One region of the Pseudoglutamicibacter albus genome, then DNA from elsewhere that is predicted to be linked to it. Evidence: riboswitches for the same ligand, from Rfam matches in the RefSeq annotation. Region 1 holds a riboswitch; the other holds the start of a gene.
The links. Region 1 has a riboswitch for S-adenosylmethionine ahead of J2S67_RS00060 (O-acetylhomoserine aminocarboxypropyltransferase/cysteine synthase family protein). Riboswitches for the same ligand answer to the same signal wherever they lie in the genome.
Positions count from the first base shown of each region.

Region 2: another riboswitch for S-adenosylmethionine. It lies ahead of J2S67_RS08610 (acyl-CoA dehydrogenase family protein); the one in region 1 lies ahead of J2S67_RS00060 (O-acetylhomoserine aminocarboxypropyltransferase/cysteine synthase family protein).

Region 1 covers NZ_JAVDXX010000001.1:7,173-14,410, forward strand. The annotation lists gene J2S67_RS00035 (MFS transporter) at 1-286, shown strand, start outside; gene J2S67_RS00040 (adenylosuccinate synthase) at 446-1,747, shown strand; gene J2S67_RS00045 (carbon-nitrogen hydrolase family protein) at 1,893-2,693, shown strand; gene J2S67_RS00050 (magnesium and cobalt transport protein CorA) at 2,736-3,842, opposite strand; gene J2S67_RS00055 (CoA-binding protein) at 4,007-4,519, opposite strand; gene J2S67_RS00060 (O-acetylhomoserine aminocarboxypropyltransferase/cysteine synthase family protein) at 4,519-5,847, opposite strand; SAM riboswitch class I at 5,860-5,964, opposite strand; gene J2S67_RS00065 (histidine phosphatase family protein) at 6,058-6,717, shown strand; gene J2S67_RS00070 (M20 metallopeptidase family protein) at 6,794-7,238, shown strand, end outside.
Region 2 covers NZ_JAVDXX010000001.1:1,940,339-1,947,576, forward strand. The annotation lists gene J2S67_RS08595 (amidohydrolase family protein) at 1-589, opposite strand, end outside; gene J2S67_RS08600 (SDR family NAD(P)-dependent oxidoreductase) at 748-1,677, opposite strand; gene J2S67_RS08605 (MarR family winged helix-turn-helix transcriptional regulator) at 1,935-2,462, shown strand; SAM riboswitch class I at 2,628-2,714, shown strand; gene J2S67_RS08610 (acyl-CoA dehydrogenase family protein) at 2,724-4,148, shown strand; gene J2S67_RS08615 (LLM class flavin-dependent oxidoreductase) at 4,138-5,562, shown strand; gene J2S67_RS08620 (CynX/NimT family MFS transporter) at 5,719-7,026, shown strand; gene J2S67_RS08625 (hypothetical protein) at 7,065-7,238, opposite strand, start outside.

The DNA.
Region 1 (7,238 bases):
GGGGATTTTTGCGGTCACGATCCCGCACGCCCTGTATTTCTCAGCGCTCGCGGGCTTGCTCTCTGAGTCCTTCCCGCCCGAGGTCCGCTACACGGGTATTTCGCTGAGCTACCAGGTCGCTTCCTCGGTGTTCTCTGGTTCGGCACCGCTGGTGGGTTCCGCGATGATCACGATGGCCGGCGGGCACGTGTGGCCCGTTGCGGTGATGGGTTCACTATTTGCTGTGCTGACGTTGGTCTCCGCGCTCAAGCTGTGTGGGGGCCGGATTGATAGAATCAGCAAGTAAGGCCCTCATCGCGGGAAAGCACGCGCCACAAAGCCGGATTGCTTGCGGCATCGTGCCTTGAGATGGCGGGTTCGCTTGAAGCGGGCCCCGGTGATGGGGGTGTTTCCCTGCCAACGCACTAGAGCACGCACTAGGAGACAGTGCGCGAGGAGTAGATGCATGCCGGCCGTCGTTATTGTTGGCGCCCAGTGGGGCGATGAAGGCAAGGGCAAAGCAACCGACCTTCTTGGTGGTCGTGTTGATTACGTTGTGAAACCGAATGGCGGTAACAACGCGGGCCACACTGTTGTGGTGGGTGGTGAAAAGTATGAGCTCAAGCTCATCCCGGCCGGTATTTTGGCCCCGAATGTGATCCCTGTTCTGGGGAACGGTTGTGTTGTGAACCTTGAGGCCCTCTTCGAGGAGATCGACGCGCTTGAGGCTCGCGGCGCTGACACGTCCCGGCTGCGTGTTTCTGCGAACGCTCACTTGGTGGCCCCGTATCACCAGACACTCGATAAGGTCACCGAACGTTTCTTGGGTAAGCGCGCGATCGGCACCACCGGCCGCGGCATCGGCCCGACCTACATGGATAAGATCGGCCGCCTCGGCATCCGTGTCCAGGACATTTTCGACGAATCGATCCTGCGCCAGAAGATCGAGGGCTCACTGCGGCAGAAGAACGAACTCTTAGTCAAGGTCTATAACCGCCGTGCCGTGACAGTCGAAGAGGTTGTTGACTACTTCTTGAGCTTCGCTGACCGTTTGCGCCCGATGGTGATCGACGCTGAGCTGGAAGTCAACAAGGCGCTCGATGAGGGCAAGGTCGTGCTCATGGAGGGCGGGCAGGCCACCTTCTTGGATGTGGACCACGGGACCTACCCGTTCGTGACCTCATCGAACCCGACCGCCGGCGGCGCATCGGTGGGTGCGGGCATCGGCCCGACCCGCATCCAGCGCTCGATCGGCATCATCAAGGCCTACACCACCCGCGTGGGTGCTGGCCCGTTCCCGACCGAACTGTTCGACGATATGGGCGAGCGCCTACGCACTGTGGGTGGCGAGTTCGGCGTCAACACGGGCCGTCCGCGCCGCACCGGCTGGTATGACGCGGTTATGGCTCGCTACGCGTCCCGCGTCAACGGTTTCACCGACTACTTCTTGACCAAGCTTGACGTTCTGACGGGCATCGAGAAGATCCCGGTGTGCGTCGCCTACGACGTGGACGGGGTGCGCCACGACGAGGTCCCGATGACGCAGTCCGAGTTCCACCACGCCAAGCCGATCTATGAATACTTTGACGGCTGGACCGAAGACATCTCAGGGGCCCGGAGCCTCGATGACCTGCCGGAAAACGCCCGCAAATACGTTGAAGCGCTCGAAGCGATGTCGGGTTGCCGCTTCTCCGCGATCGGGGTGGGCCCGGACCGTGACGCGAGCATCGTGGTGCGGGATCTGATCGGCCCGGTTGAAGACAACTGAGCTCACTCATCCGGCCTTGAAAGAGACCGCTAGTAGCATCTGAAGCCAGCGTGCATAGAACCTTGTTTCTATGCACGCTGTGCTTTATCCGAAGGTGTGTAGAGTAGGGCTCACACCGCTTGTTGCAGACAGCAAGGAGAACGCGATGAAGATTTCCCTTGGCCAGTTCAGCCCGACCGCCGATGTCTTCGAAAACCTCGAAACGTTGGATAAGTTGGCGCGGCAGGCCGCCTCTGAGAAGGCGGACATGATCGTGTTCCCTGAGGAATCGATGCTTTCGCTGGTCCAGGCTGGCGATGATTTCGCTGGGCTTGTTGAGAAGGGGTGGGAGCGTTTCGCCCGCCAGGTCGGTTTGATTGCGGCGAGCCACAGCATCGCGGTTGTGGTGGGCGGCTATGAGCCGAACGAAACCGGCAAGCCGTACAACACGGTCCTTGCAGTGGATGCGAATGGCCAGGAGCTTGAGACGTACCGCAAGATCCACTTATATGACGCATTCACGTTCAAGGAATCGAACCGTATTTCTGCAGGCGACCCCAACCAGGTCGCTACGTTCACGTACGGGAACCTGACGTTCGGGATGATGACGTGCTACGACGTGCGTTTCCCCGAGCTCGCGCGCAACCTTGCGTTGGCTGGCGCTGATGTCCTGTTGGTTCCAGCGGCTTGGTATAAGGGCGAGAACAAGATCGACCACTGGCAGACGCTACTGAAGGCCCGCGCTGTGGAGAACACGGTATGGGTTGCGGCTGCCGGTACGGCCTCGAACCAGACGATCGGCTACTCGGTCATCCTGGATCCGCTGGCCCAGCCTGTCGCTTATCTTGAGGACGAGCCATTCGGTTTGGTCACAGGCAAAGTGGGCCGCAAGAAGGTCAAGAGCGTGCGAGAATACCTGCCGGTTCTTCAGAACCGCCGCGTAGGGGTCGAGGCGCCAAAGGCTTGATCGCTGACCGCGGGCTAGCCGCGGCAGGGCTAGCCAGCGCCGCTACATCCAGTCTTTCTTTTTGAAGACGATGAACAGGAACAGAGCGAATCCGAACATAGCCGCGAGCGCGAGCGGGTAGCCGTAGGTCCATTCGAGTTCGGGCATGTTGGTGAAGTTCATGCCGTAGATCGCACCGATGAGCGTGGGCGCAAAGATGATAGCCGCCCACCCGGAGATCTTCTTCATGTCTTCGTTTTGCCGTTGAGAGACGAGCGTCGCGTTGACCTGCAGGATCTGATTCAGCGCATCCCGTAGTTCGGCGATGTCGGGGATGATCTGGGAGAGATGATCAGAGACGTCATCGAGGTACATACGCAACTCGGTGTCGGTCCCGTAGCGGGTGGTTCCGATCAACAGGCGGCGGATCACGGTCGCTAACCCGTTGGACATTTGGCGCAGCTCGATGATCTCGCGCGACAAACGGTAAATACGCTCGGCAGCCGCCGGGTCACCCGAGAACACCTGGCGTTCAATCTCTTCTTTGTCAGTCTCGAGGCCACGCAGCACGGGGCCGTATCCGTCCACGACCGCATCGAGCACTGCATGCAGCACGGCTTCCGGGCCGTGCTTGAGTAGCTCGTTCTGTTCGCCGAAGCGGTGTTCGAGCCGGAAACCTTTCGCCTGCCAGGCTCGCACCGCGGCCTGATCCTGGCACAAAACCGCTACCTGGTTCCCTCGCATCAACAGGTTGAATTCGCCGAAGACGACCTCTTCGATGTCATCTTGATAGGCAACAGAGTGAGTCACGACGAATAGGGTGTCGCCTTGACGTTCGGCTTTAGCGCGCCGCGATGGGGCCTGCAGGTCCTCGAGCAGCAGCGGGTGAAGATCCCAGGCTTCTGCGAGGTCTTCAATCTGCTGATCAGTCGGCTTATCCATCGAGATCACGACGACCTGGTCAGGGTGTTCTTCCGAATACCTGCCAGCTGTTTCGATGGTGTGGCCGCCGGTGAGCGGAAACGCGCCTTCGTTATCGAATGAGACTGCGCGGATGTTGTCTTTCACCACGTGCGGGGTCGGCGGCGCAACGGGGGTTCGCTTATGACTGGCACGTCCCGAAACGAGGGGGAGGCCGAGTTTGGAGCGGATCTTGTTGCGAGCAGACATGCCTCTATTCTGGCACCAGTTCCGCCCGTTCCCGGCCACCGCGACGCGCAGGATATTCAACCCCGCGGCGCCGCGGTGAGACGGTCACGCGGTAGCCACCGCGCCGCGCAGGCGCCTCAAGCATCGGTGCGCGATCGTGCTGTGCAGCGACGCAACAGCAACCGTTATGCGCGCAGTTGGCGTTTGGAGGAGATGACTCCGGTGTCGAAGCCTGCAAGGTGGAGACCGCCGTGGAAGCGTGCGTGCTCGATTTTGACGCAACGGTTCATGACCGCGGCGAGCCCGCCGGCTTCAGCGATGCGCGCGGCTTCTTCGTTCCACAGGCCCAACTGTGCCCAGAACACCTTCGCGCCCACACGCACGGCGTCCTCAGCGACGCTCGGGAGGTCTTCGTTACGGCGGAATGCAACCACGATGTCGGGCGCTTCTGGCAGGTCATCGAGGCTCGGGTACACGGGCTCCCCGAGCAGCTCAGTGGCTCGCGGGTTGATGAAGTACAGCTTGTAGGGGGCGGAGGACTGCAGGTAGGTCGCCACGAAATACGCGGCACGCGCGGGGTTGGTGGAGGCGCCGACGATCGCGATGCTCTTGGCGGCACGCAGCAGGTTCAACCGTTGCGGGGCTGATGGGCCAACCCACGTGCTGTTGGCCTCTGTTGTGGTGGTTTCGTTGCTCATTACGCTTCCTCCCCGTTCGCAGCACCGTCACTAGCACCGTTCACGGCGGCTTCCAGGGCCTGGTCGAGGTCCCAGATGATGTCCTCAACATCCTCAAGGCCCACCGAAATACGGATCAGGTCTTCGCCGATCCCGCCGGCAATCAGCTGTTCTTTACTTAGCTGCTGATGCGTTGTGGATGCCGGATGCAACACGAGGGTCTTCGCGTCACCAATGTTGGCTAGGTGGCTGGCCAGCTGCAGGTTCGCGATGAACTCAGCCCCGACGTCGCGCCCACCCTTGAGACCAAAGCTGAACACGGAGCCCACGCCGTTCGGCAAGAGCTGCTTGCCGCGTTCGTGGTAGGCGTGGTCTTCCAGGCCGGCGTAGGAGACCCACTCGATGCGGTCATCGTTAGCCAGCCAACGCGCGACCTCACGGGCGTTGGCGATGTGCGCATCCATACGCTGCGGCAGGGTTTCGATGCCGATGAGCAACTGCCACGCGGACTGAGGGGCGAGCGATGCGCCGATGTCACGCAACTGTTCGTTGCGTAGCTTGGTGAGGAAACCGTACTCGCCGAAGTTGCCCCACCACGACAAGTCGCCGTAGGAAGGCACCGGTTCCGTCATGGACGGGAAGTTGCCGTTGCCCCAGTTGAAACGGCCTGATTCAACGACCACGCCGCCCAGGGTGGTTCCGTGGCCGCCCAGGAACTTGGTCGCCGAGTGGATCACGATGTCCGCGCCGTGTTCCAGCGGACGGAAAATATATGGCGGGGTCAGGGTCGAATCCACAACCAGTGGGATCCCGTGTTCGTGGGCGAGAGCGCCGAGACCTTCGATGTCGGTGATCACACCGGACGGGTTGGCGACCACCTCGGTGTAGAGGACCTTGGTGTTCGGTTGGATCGCGGCCGCGAAGTCCTCGACCTCGGTTGAGTCGATGAACGTGGTCTCCACGCCGAATCGGCGCAGCGTGACATCCAGCTGCGTCACGGTCCCGCCATAGAGCTTCGAGGAAGCGACCACGTGATCGCCCGCCTGGCATAGCGCGGCGAACGTGATGAACTCAGCGGCCATACCCGAAGACGTCGCGACCGCGCCGATACCGCCCTCAAGGGACGCGACGCGTTCCTCGAACGCCGCAACCGTAGGGTTAGCGATACGCGAATACACGTTCCCGTACTTCTGCAGCGCGAACAGCGTTGCCGCATCGTCCGCGTTTTCAAACACGAAAGACGTCGTGTTATACAGCGGGACGGCACGCGAACCGTGCTCCGAATCAGGGGTGGCACCCGCATGCAGGGCACGGGTACGGAAACCGAATTGACGGTCGGCAGAAGACATGGAACTCCTTCAACTCCATCGATCCCGGCATGAGCACCATTCGCTGCAGCGGTGGTGCTGCGTCGATGGTTGCTGCGGCGTCACAGGGCCAGGTCCCTCGACCGCTCTAGATGGTCAGCCACCATTATGCGCACTCGACTCGAGCCAGGGCAAACGCATGTGACGTACTAAGGCGCGCCGGGAACAGTGCGGCCGGCATAAGCTGGGGATATGAGCACCAGCCCTCACCACGTCCCGTCTCTCGCTTTGGTCCGCCACGGGCAAACAGACTGGAATAAAGAACGCCGCTTCCAAGGAAGCGCGGACGTCCCCCTCAACGCGACCGGCATCGAACAAGCCCGCGCCGCGGCGGAAACCCTGGCGGCTGACGCGACATCACGATGGGGTAGCCCGTGGGACGTCATTCTCACCTCCCCGCAGCTCAGGGCACGCGAAACCGCCGAGATCATCGCTGAACACCTCGGACTTGAGGCGCCGCGCGTCATCGCCGGGCTCAAAGAACGCTCCTACGGCCCCTACGAAGGTCGTGCCTACGTCGACATCGACCAAGACACCTTCACCTACCTCTTCCCGGCGCACCTCCCCAACGTCGAAGAGGTCGAAGCCCGCGGTAAAGAGCTCGGGATCCTCGAAGGAGTCGAAAGCTCCAAAGACGCCGGCCGCCGTAGTGCTACAGCGCTCGCCGAAGCACTCCAGCGCAACCCGGGCAAGCGGATCATCGCCGTATCCCACGGCTCAACCACTCGCTGCCTGCTCAACACCTTGGACGAGTGGAACATCAGCAACCCGGGCTTGCGCAACTGCGACATCCGCTACCTCACCCCAGCCCAAGAAGCGCACCTGCACCACATCCGCAGCGCACTTTCCTAACCCGGCGCTGCATCACAGCCACCCACTACACTGACTGTGACGCCGTTCACGGACACCAGCTAAGCCAAGGACACCCATGATGAGCACCGCCAGTACATCAGCGAGAAACACGTCAACACCGGGGCAACAGCTTCCGGCGGTACATCCGGCGGCGCAAGAACCGATCCCGGCGGAACTCAACGGGCACATCGTCCGGTTGCGCCGCTATCTGCACGCGAATCCCGAGCTGGACCGGCACCTACCCACCACTCAGGCGGCGGTGCTGGATGCGCTCGAGGGAACCGAGGGGATCGAGCTGCACACCGGGAAGGCGCAGTCCTCTGTGACCGCTGTTCTGCGTGGTGCTGCTCCGCTACCTGAAGGTACGCGCCGCCCCGTAGTCCTGTTGCGTGGAGACATGGACGCGCTACCGGTCACCGAAGAAACCGGGCTTGAATATTCGCCCACCGAAACCGGGAAGATGCATGCGTGCGGCCACGACATGCACACCGCCGGCCTGGTGGGCGCGCTGCTGTATCTCG
Region 2 (7,238 bases), 1.9 Mb from region 1:
TCGCCTCATCCTGCCAAGGCACCGAGGGGTGGGCCATGATGATCTGCAGGTCTGGGAAGTCGGCGGCGACGTCGTCCAGCAGCAGCGGATTGGAGTACTTCAGCTTGATGCCGCGCCCGCCGGGCAGGCCTGCGCCCATGCCGTTCTGCCCGGTGTGGGAGACCATGGGCAACCCCAGCTCCTGGAGCCGCTCCCAGAGCGGGTAGTACTCACGGTCCGAGGGGTCGAAGCCCTGCACAGACGGGTGGAACTTGAAGCCGCGCACTCCGAGCTCCTCGGCCTGGCGGGTGGCCTCCGCCAACGCGTCCACCCCGGTGCGGGGATCCACGGAGCCGAACGGGATGAGGACGTCGTTGTTCCGGGCGCAGCCGGCCACGAGGTCATCGATGGAGTTCGGCTTGTGGCCAAACTGGGTGCGCGCGTCCACGGTGAAGACGACCGCGGCCATCCGGCGTTGGCGGTAGGTCTCCGCGATGGTGTCCACACTTGGGGTCCGCTCCGCGGACTTGAAGTACTTCGCGGAGGCCTCGAAGAAGTCCTCCGGAAGCGCCTTGTGGCCGCACGAGTCCACCTCGAGGTGCACGTGCATGTCCACGGCCTCGATGGCCGAGGCGTCCACCCCCAGCTCGTAGCGGACTGGGGCGGGGCCGGGAGCAGAGGTTGAGGCGGGGGCAGGGGCGCCGCTGTCGTTCCCGTGGGCTGGCCCCTGCGGAGCCGTGTCCTGGGTTTCGGTCATCGTGCTTGTCCTTAGTTCTTCTGCTCGGGCTCGAGCTCAGCAGGCAGCGGAGGCATCTTCTCGCCGACTTCCTGGAGGTTGCCCTTGACCAGCTCGGCGCCCTGGGTCTGCATGGTGGCGTAGTCCCAGCCGCCCTCGTGGTACTCGGTGGCCACTGGCTCTGGGTGGGACCAGACCTGCAGGCGATCGCCACCGACGCCAATGGCCTGGCCGGTGATGCCCTCGGCCTCCGGGGAGGAAAGGAAAGCGATCAGGCCGGCGACGTCGTCGGCGGTTCCGAAGCCGAGGTCATGGCGGAAGAAGGACGGCATGGCCTCGCCGCGCTCGTCCGCCTCGACGGCCTTCTGGAAGTAAGGGACGGTCTTGGTCATGGCGGTGGCCGCCACTGGGATGACGGCGTTGACCATCACTCCGGCCCGCTTCATCTCGAGGGCCCACGTGCGGACCATACCGACGATGCCCGCCTTGGCTGCGGCGTAGTTGGTCTGGCCGAAGTTGCCCCGCTGGCCGGTCGGCGAGCCGATGCAGACGATGCGGCCAGCCACGCCGTTCTCCTTGAAGTAGGCGTAGGCGGCGCGGACGCAGGTGAAGGTGCCCTTGAGGTGGACGCCGATGACCAGGTCGAAGTCCTCGTCAGTCATCTTCAGCAAGGACTTATCCCGCAGGATGCCGGCGTTATTCACCAGGATGTCCAGTCCACCGAAGGTGTCTACGGCGGTCTTGACCAGCTGGTCGGCGGCCTCGCTGGTGCCAACAGGGACCACGGCGGCCACGGCTTTGCCGCCGGCTTCGGTGATGGAGGCGACAGCAGCGTCCGCGGTCTCCTGGTTGACGTCGTTAATAACCACGGAGGCTCCCTGGCGGGCGAGCTCCTGGGCGTAGGCGAGGCCCAGGCCTGCGCCCGAGCCGGTGACGATGGCTACCTTGCCGTCGAGGGACATGGGGTTCTCCTTCGGTGGTGACGTGCTAGATGTCTGTTCTGGTCTGAGAGCCTGCGTGCCGCCTCGCGGCGGATACTCTCGGATGGCCCTGGTGTGGCGTTCACCACACAAGAACCATGACAGTACATATAATTGAAATTGTCAATTATTTTTCGAGGCTTGCATTTCGAGTACGATCCTCTGCAAGGGACAAGCCTCTATATGGGCAAGATCAGCCGGATCACTCCCTCGAGTACACGGACCAAGGAAGCAAGCACATGACGACCACAAAGGACACCTCCGGAGCCGCAGTGAACCCGGCCGAGGCCGCCCAGCGCTTCCCCGCCCCCTCCACAGCGCTTGCGGCCGAGCGTATGGCGGAGTTCACGTCGTCAGAGCTCGCCGGCCAGGTCCAGTTCCTGGCGGCCCGGCTGCGCAGCATCGGCCACAGCCACGCCAACCGCGTCCTGCAGGAGGAGATGGGATTGAAGGTCCGCCAGTACTCCGTGCTGGCCCTGGCCGCCGCGGACGTGAACCCGTCCCAGCGCGAACTCGGCGACTTCCTGAGCCTGGACCCAAGCCAGATAGTGAACCTGGTGGACTTCCTGGAGAAGCGGGGATGGGTCGAGCGCCAGGTGGATCCGCGTGACCGTCGTTCCCGGATCGTCATCGCCACACCGCAAGGGCAGGATGCCTACCGGAGGGCACGCGCGCTGACCATGGCCTCCGACGACGTGGTGCTCGCCGCGCTCACCTCCGACGAGCGGCACGAGCTGAGCCGGCTGCTGGAGAAAGTCGCCTTCTAATCCCGCCTGAAACGCCCCCGCGGCGCCTGCGATGCAGGGCGGGCATCCGTAGGCACGGGGCAAGCAGCCGCTGGCGCAGGGCGATTCTTTTTGTCGATTTATGACACAAACAGGCCTGCGGGCGGTTGACATGGCTCGGGGGCGGGCTATAAAAATGATGCTTGTAACCCATCCAGAGCGACTGAGAGACCTGGCTCGTTGACGTCGCAGCAACCGGTTTGTACACGGTGCTCCCGCCAGGAACGATGGAAAGGAATAACTGTGTCATCGTTGTCCACGCACACCCCTGCCCACCCTGCAGCAGTAGCCGATGCGGCCGGAACTGACGCTGGAACCCCGGCTGCTACTGGCGGCGCTAGCAACACCAGCACCACTGCTTCTTCGGCTGACTTGAGTTTCGCTGAAGGGCTTCGTTACGTCACCACCCAGGATGCTCCGGTCACCCCGTGGGAAGCCGGCCACAAGCCAAGCCTGGCTGAGCTGCGTGAGCATTTCGGGCCGATCTTTGACCGCATCGCGCTCGGCGCTTCGGAGCGGGAGGCGCATCGTGTTTTGCCGTTCGTTGAGATCGCGGAACTCAACCGGGCCGGCTTCACCGTACTGCGGGTGCCTACCGAGTACGGCGGCCCGGGCGTGAGCTTCACCGACTGGGTGCAGTTGCTGATCGACCTGGCGGCAGCTGACCCGAACATCGCGCATCAATACCGTTCGCACGCAGGTTTCGCGGAGACGCTGCGCTACCAGAATGAGCAGACGCGCGAGTTCTGGTACGCGAAGGTCCTTGCTGGCGATACTGTGGGTAACGCGTCCACTGAGGTGAGCGGGAATACGTTGAATACGCTCAACACCACGTTGGCTGTGCAGGCGGACGGCACTGGGGTGCTCAACGGCGCTAAGTATTACTGCACTGGCACCGCGTACGCGACGCATACCCGGGTTTCGGCCACGCTGCTTGATACGGATGGAACACCGACCGAGGGTCGACAGTTCGCTGTCGTTTCCACTCGGGCTCCGGGTGTTGAGCTTGAGGATGACTGGAATGGTTTCGGTCAGAGCCTCACCGGTACGGGAACCACGCGTTTCACCGATGTGCGTGTAGCGCCCGAGCACATTCTGAACCGTGTTCCCGGTAGCGCTGAGGCGCAGTTTGAGGCGCCGCTGTTCCAGATTGTTTTGCTCGCCGTGTTGGCGGGTATCGCCCGCAATGTTGTGAACGATGCGGCGGCTGGCGTGCACCGGCGGACGCGTTCGTTCAACACCGGTTTGGGTGTTCCGCACTCTGAGGATCCGCAGATTCTGGGAGTTGTGGGGCGGCTTTCGGCGCAGGCTTTCGTGGTGGAGTCAGCTGTGGTTGAGGCCGCGCGGCGGCTCGAGGCTGCCGAGGGTGTGCTCTCGCTCGAAGATCCAGATGCGCAGCGCTTGCTGACTGAGGCGGAGCTTGCTGTTGAGCGCGCGCACGTGACTGTACCGAGCATCGTGACCAGCATTTGCTCTGAACTGTTCCTCACGGGTGGCGCTTCGAACACGTCGCGGGAGAAGAACCTGGACCGGCATTGGCGCAATGCACAGACCGTCGCGACGCATAACCCGATTGTGTTCCGTGAGCGGATCATCGGCGACTACCTGGTCAACGGGACTGTCCCGGAGGGCCTCAACGCGATCGGTGAGGTGACCCGTGCTTCTTAACGCGTTTGAGATGGCCACGCCGGTGCATCAGTCCCCTGGTTTGTGGCGGCATCCGGAGTCTCGGGCGGCTAACTTTGATCAGTTGAGCTACTGGACCGACCTGGCTCAGACGTTGGATCGCGGCGGTTTCACGGCACTGTTTTTGGCAGATGTGTTGGGAACCTATGACGTGTACGGCGGAAGCGACGCGGTCTCGCATGAGCGCGGCGTGCAGGTTCCGTTGCTGGATCCGTTCGCTGCAGTGTCTGCAATGGCGGCGGTGACGCGCAGGCTCGGTTTCGGATTGACGGCTTCCTGCACGTATGAGGACCCGTTCCTGTTGGCGCGCCGGTTCGCGAGCCTGGACCACCTGACGGGTGGCCGGGTTGGCTGGAACATTGTGACCTCGTATCAGGATTCCGCTGCCCGGAACCTCGGTTTGGAGCGGCAGCTACCGCACGATGAGCGTTACGACCGCGCGGACGAGTACATGGATGTTATGTACAAGCTGTTCGAGGGCAGTTTCGCTCCGGGTTCGGTGCTCAAGGATGCCGATGCGGGTGTATTCGTGGATCCGGCGGGTGTTCGGAAGGCTGAGCATAAGGGCGAGTATTTCTCGGTTGATGGTGCGTTGTTGACGCATCCGGGGCCGCAGCGGACGCCGTTCTTGTTCCAGGCGGGTGCCTCGGCGCGGGGCTTGCGTTTTGGTGCCGAGAACGCTGAGGCCGTGTTCATGATCGGTTCTGAGCCAAGTGTCGTGCGCGGTTATATTGACCGCTTACATGAGGCGCTTGAGGTCGCGGGCCGGCCCGCCGATGCGGTGCGCACGTTCGCGATGGCCACCGTGGTGACGGGCGCGGACGACGAGGAGGCGCAGCGCCGCTTCGAGTCCTATCAGCAGTATGTCGACGTCGAGGGGGCTTTGGCTCTGTTCGCGGGCTGGACCGGCGTTGACTTGGCCGGACTGGATCCCGATGCTCCGTTGGCTGAGGTTGAGACGGAAGCGAACCAGTCCGCCCTGCGTTCGGTGACCTCTGGCGACACAGCGCGCGAGTGGACCGTGCGCGACATTGCCGCGTTCGTGACGTTGGGTGGCCGCGGCCCTGTGATTGTGGGTGGCCCCGAGAGCGTTGCGGATCAGTTGGAGGGGTGGCAAGCGGCTTCCGGTGTGGATGGCTTCAACGTGTGCAGTGGCGTGCGGCCGGCTGATCTTGAACGGTTCGCTGAATACGTGAGCCCCGAGCTGAGGCGCCGTGGTCTGTTGGCTGATGCGGGCGAGGCCGCCGATGCCGGTGCCGGAGCGGCCGATGCTGCTGCCGGAGCGGCGGCAGAGCCCGTGACGTTGCGTGCCTCGGTGACGGGGCAGGATTGGTTGCCTGATTCGCATCGTGGTTCCTGCTTCCGCACTGGCGCTTCGGCGGGAGCTGGCTGCTAAGCATTTCCCCACCGTCCGTGCATAGCCGGCGGGCGGGTGCCGTGGGACGCCCTACGGTGCCTGCTGCCGCATCGTAATTCTGCAGCCGCGGATTGTGATGACGTGTTGTGACGGTTGCCGGCTTGCGCGGCGCGGGAAGGGCGATAACGTTACGGAATGAAGAATTCTTCGCATGACGGCGCGAGCCAGCCGCTTCCGGAGCACTCGCGCCCAGTGGCGGGCGTTGCGGCGCGGGCTGTGAGCCCGGCTTTGGCGATCGCAGGTATTTTGCTGATCGCTACGAATCTGCGGATGCCGATGACCAGCGCGAGCCCGCTGCTCCCCCGCATTAAGGAAGACGTGGGGCTTTCGGCGGCGTCCGCATCGTTCCTGATTTCCTTGCCGCTGCTGTGTTTCGCGGTGTTTTCGCCGATCGTGCCGCGGATCGCGGCGCGTTTCGGGTTGGCGCATTCCCTGTTCGGCGCTTTGATTGCGGTCAACGTGGGGATCGTGTTGCGTTCCTGGGTTGGTTCATTCGGTTTGTGGGCCGGCACCGTATTGATCGGTGTTGGGATCGCGATCATGAACGTTCTGTTGCCGGCGCTGATTAAGCGTGATTTCCCGGATCATGCCGGCACGCTGACGGGTGTGTATTCGGCGTTTCAGTCGCTCATGGCCGCACTCGCGGCGGCGGTCGCTGTCCCGATCGCTGGGTTGCCGGGTTGGGGTTGGCAGGGCGCTCTCGGTTTGACGTTGGGCGCCGGTTTGATTGGTGTGGCGGTGTTCGCTCCGCAGGTTCGTGCGGACCATGTGATGCGGCGAGCACAGATCCTGGACCGCCAAGCAACTGACGCCGCGGGCAACCCTGCGGCCGCATCGGCGGCTGCGTCACCAGCGGCTGTGGCACGGCCGCGCAGTATTCTGCGTTCCCCGTTGGCGTGGGTCATCACGGCGTTCATGGGTTTCCAGTCGACCCTGTTTTATTCTGTTTTGGCGTGGTGGCCGGCTATCGAGATGTCGTCGGGGATTTCTGAGGAGAGCGCCGGCTTCCATATTGCGGTGATTCAGGCGTCCGGCATTGTGGGTTCGCTCGTTGCGGGCTGGTTGATGAAGCGCGACGTGGTGGGCTCGACTGTTGCTGTGGCGGTTTCCACGGTGATTGTGGTGCTTGTGGGGACCATGCTGGCTCCACAGTTGGCGTTGCTGTGGGCGCTGTTGATCGGCACGGCCCAGGGCGGGTTGTTCACGGTCGCGTTGACGTTATTTGGGGCGCGGGCGCGGACGCCGATGTCGGCGGCACGGCTCTCGGGTATGGCGCAGACGTTCGGTTATGTGATCGCGGCGTCTGTTCCGCCGGTTTTGGGCGTGGTGCGTGAGGCGACGGGTTCGTGGACGGCCTCGTTGTGGATCCTGCTGGGAATCGCGGTGATCACGTTGGTTTCGGGGCTGGTTTCAGCTAAGCCGCGTTACGTCGAGGAACACTAGCCGCGGTTCTGTTGAAGAGCACGGTTCGTCGTGGAACACTAGCCTCGTTTTTCGTGGTTTTCGCGGTTTTCGCGGGCGCGTTGGGCCCGTTGTGCCCGTTCGCGGGCTTCGATCGCGTCGAGTTCGGCGTCAGTGAGTTCGGATGAACGGTTGACGCCGGAGCCTTTGCCGAGGTCGTCCGGGTTGTCTTTAGCGACCATCATGAGCAGGGA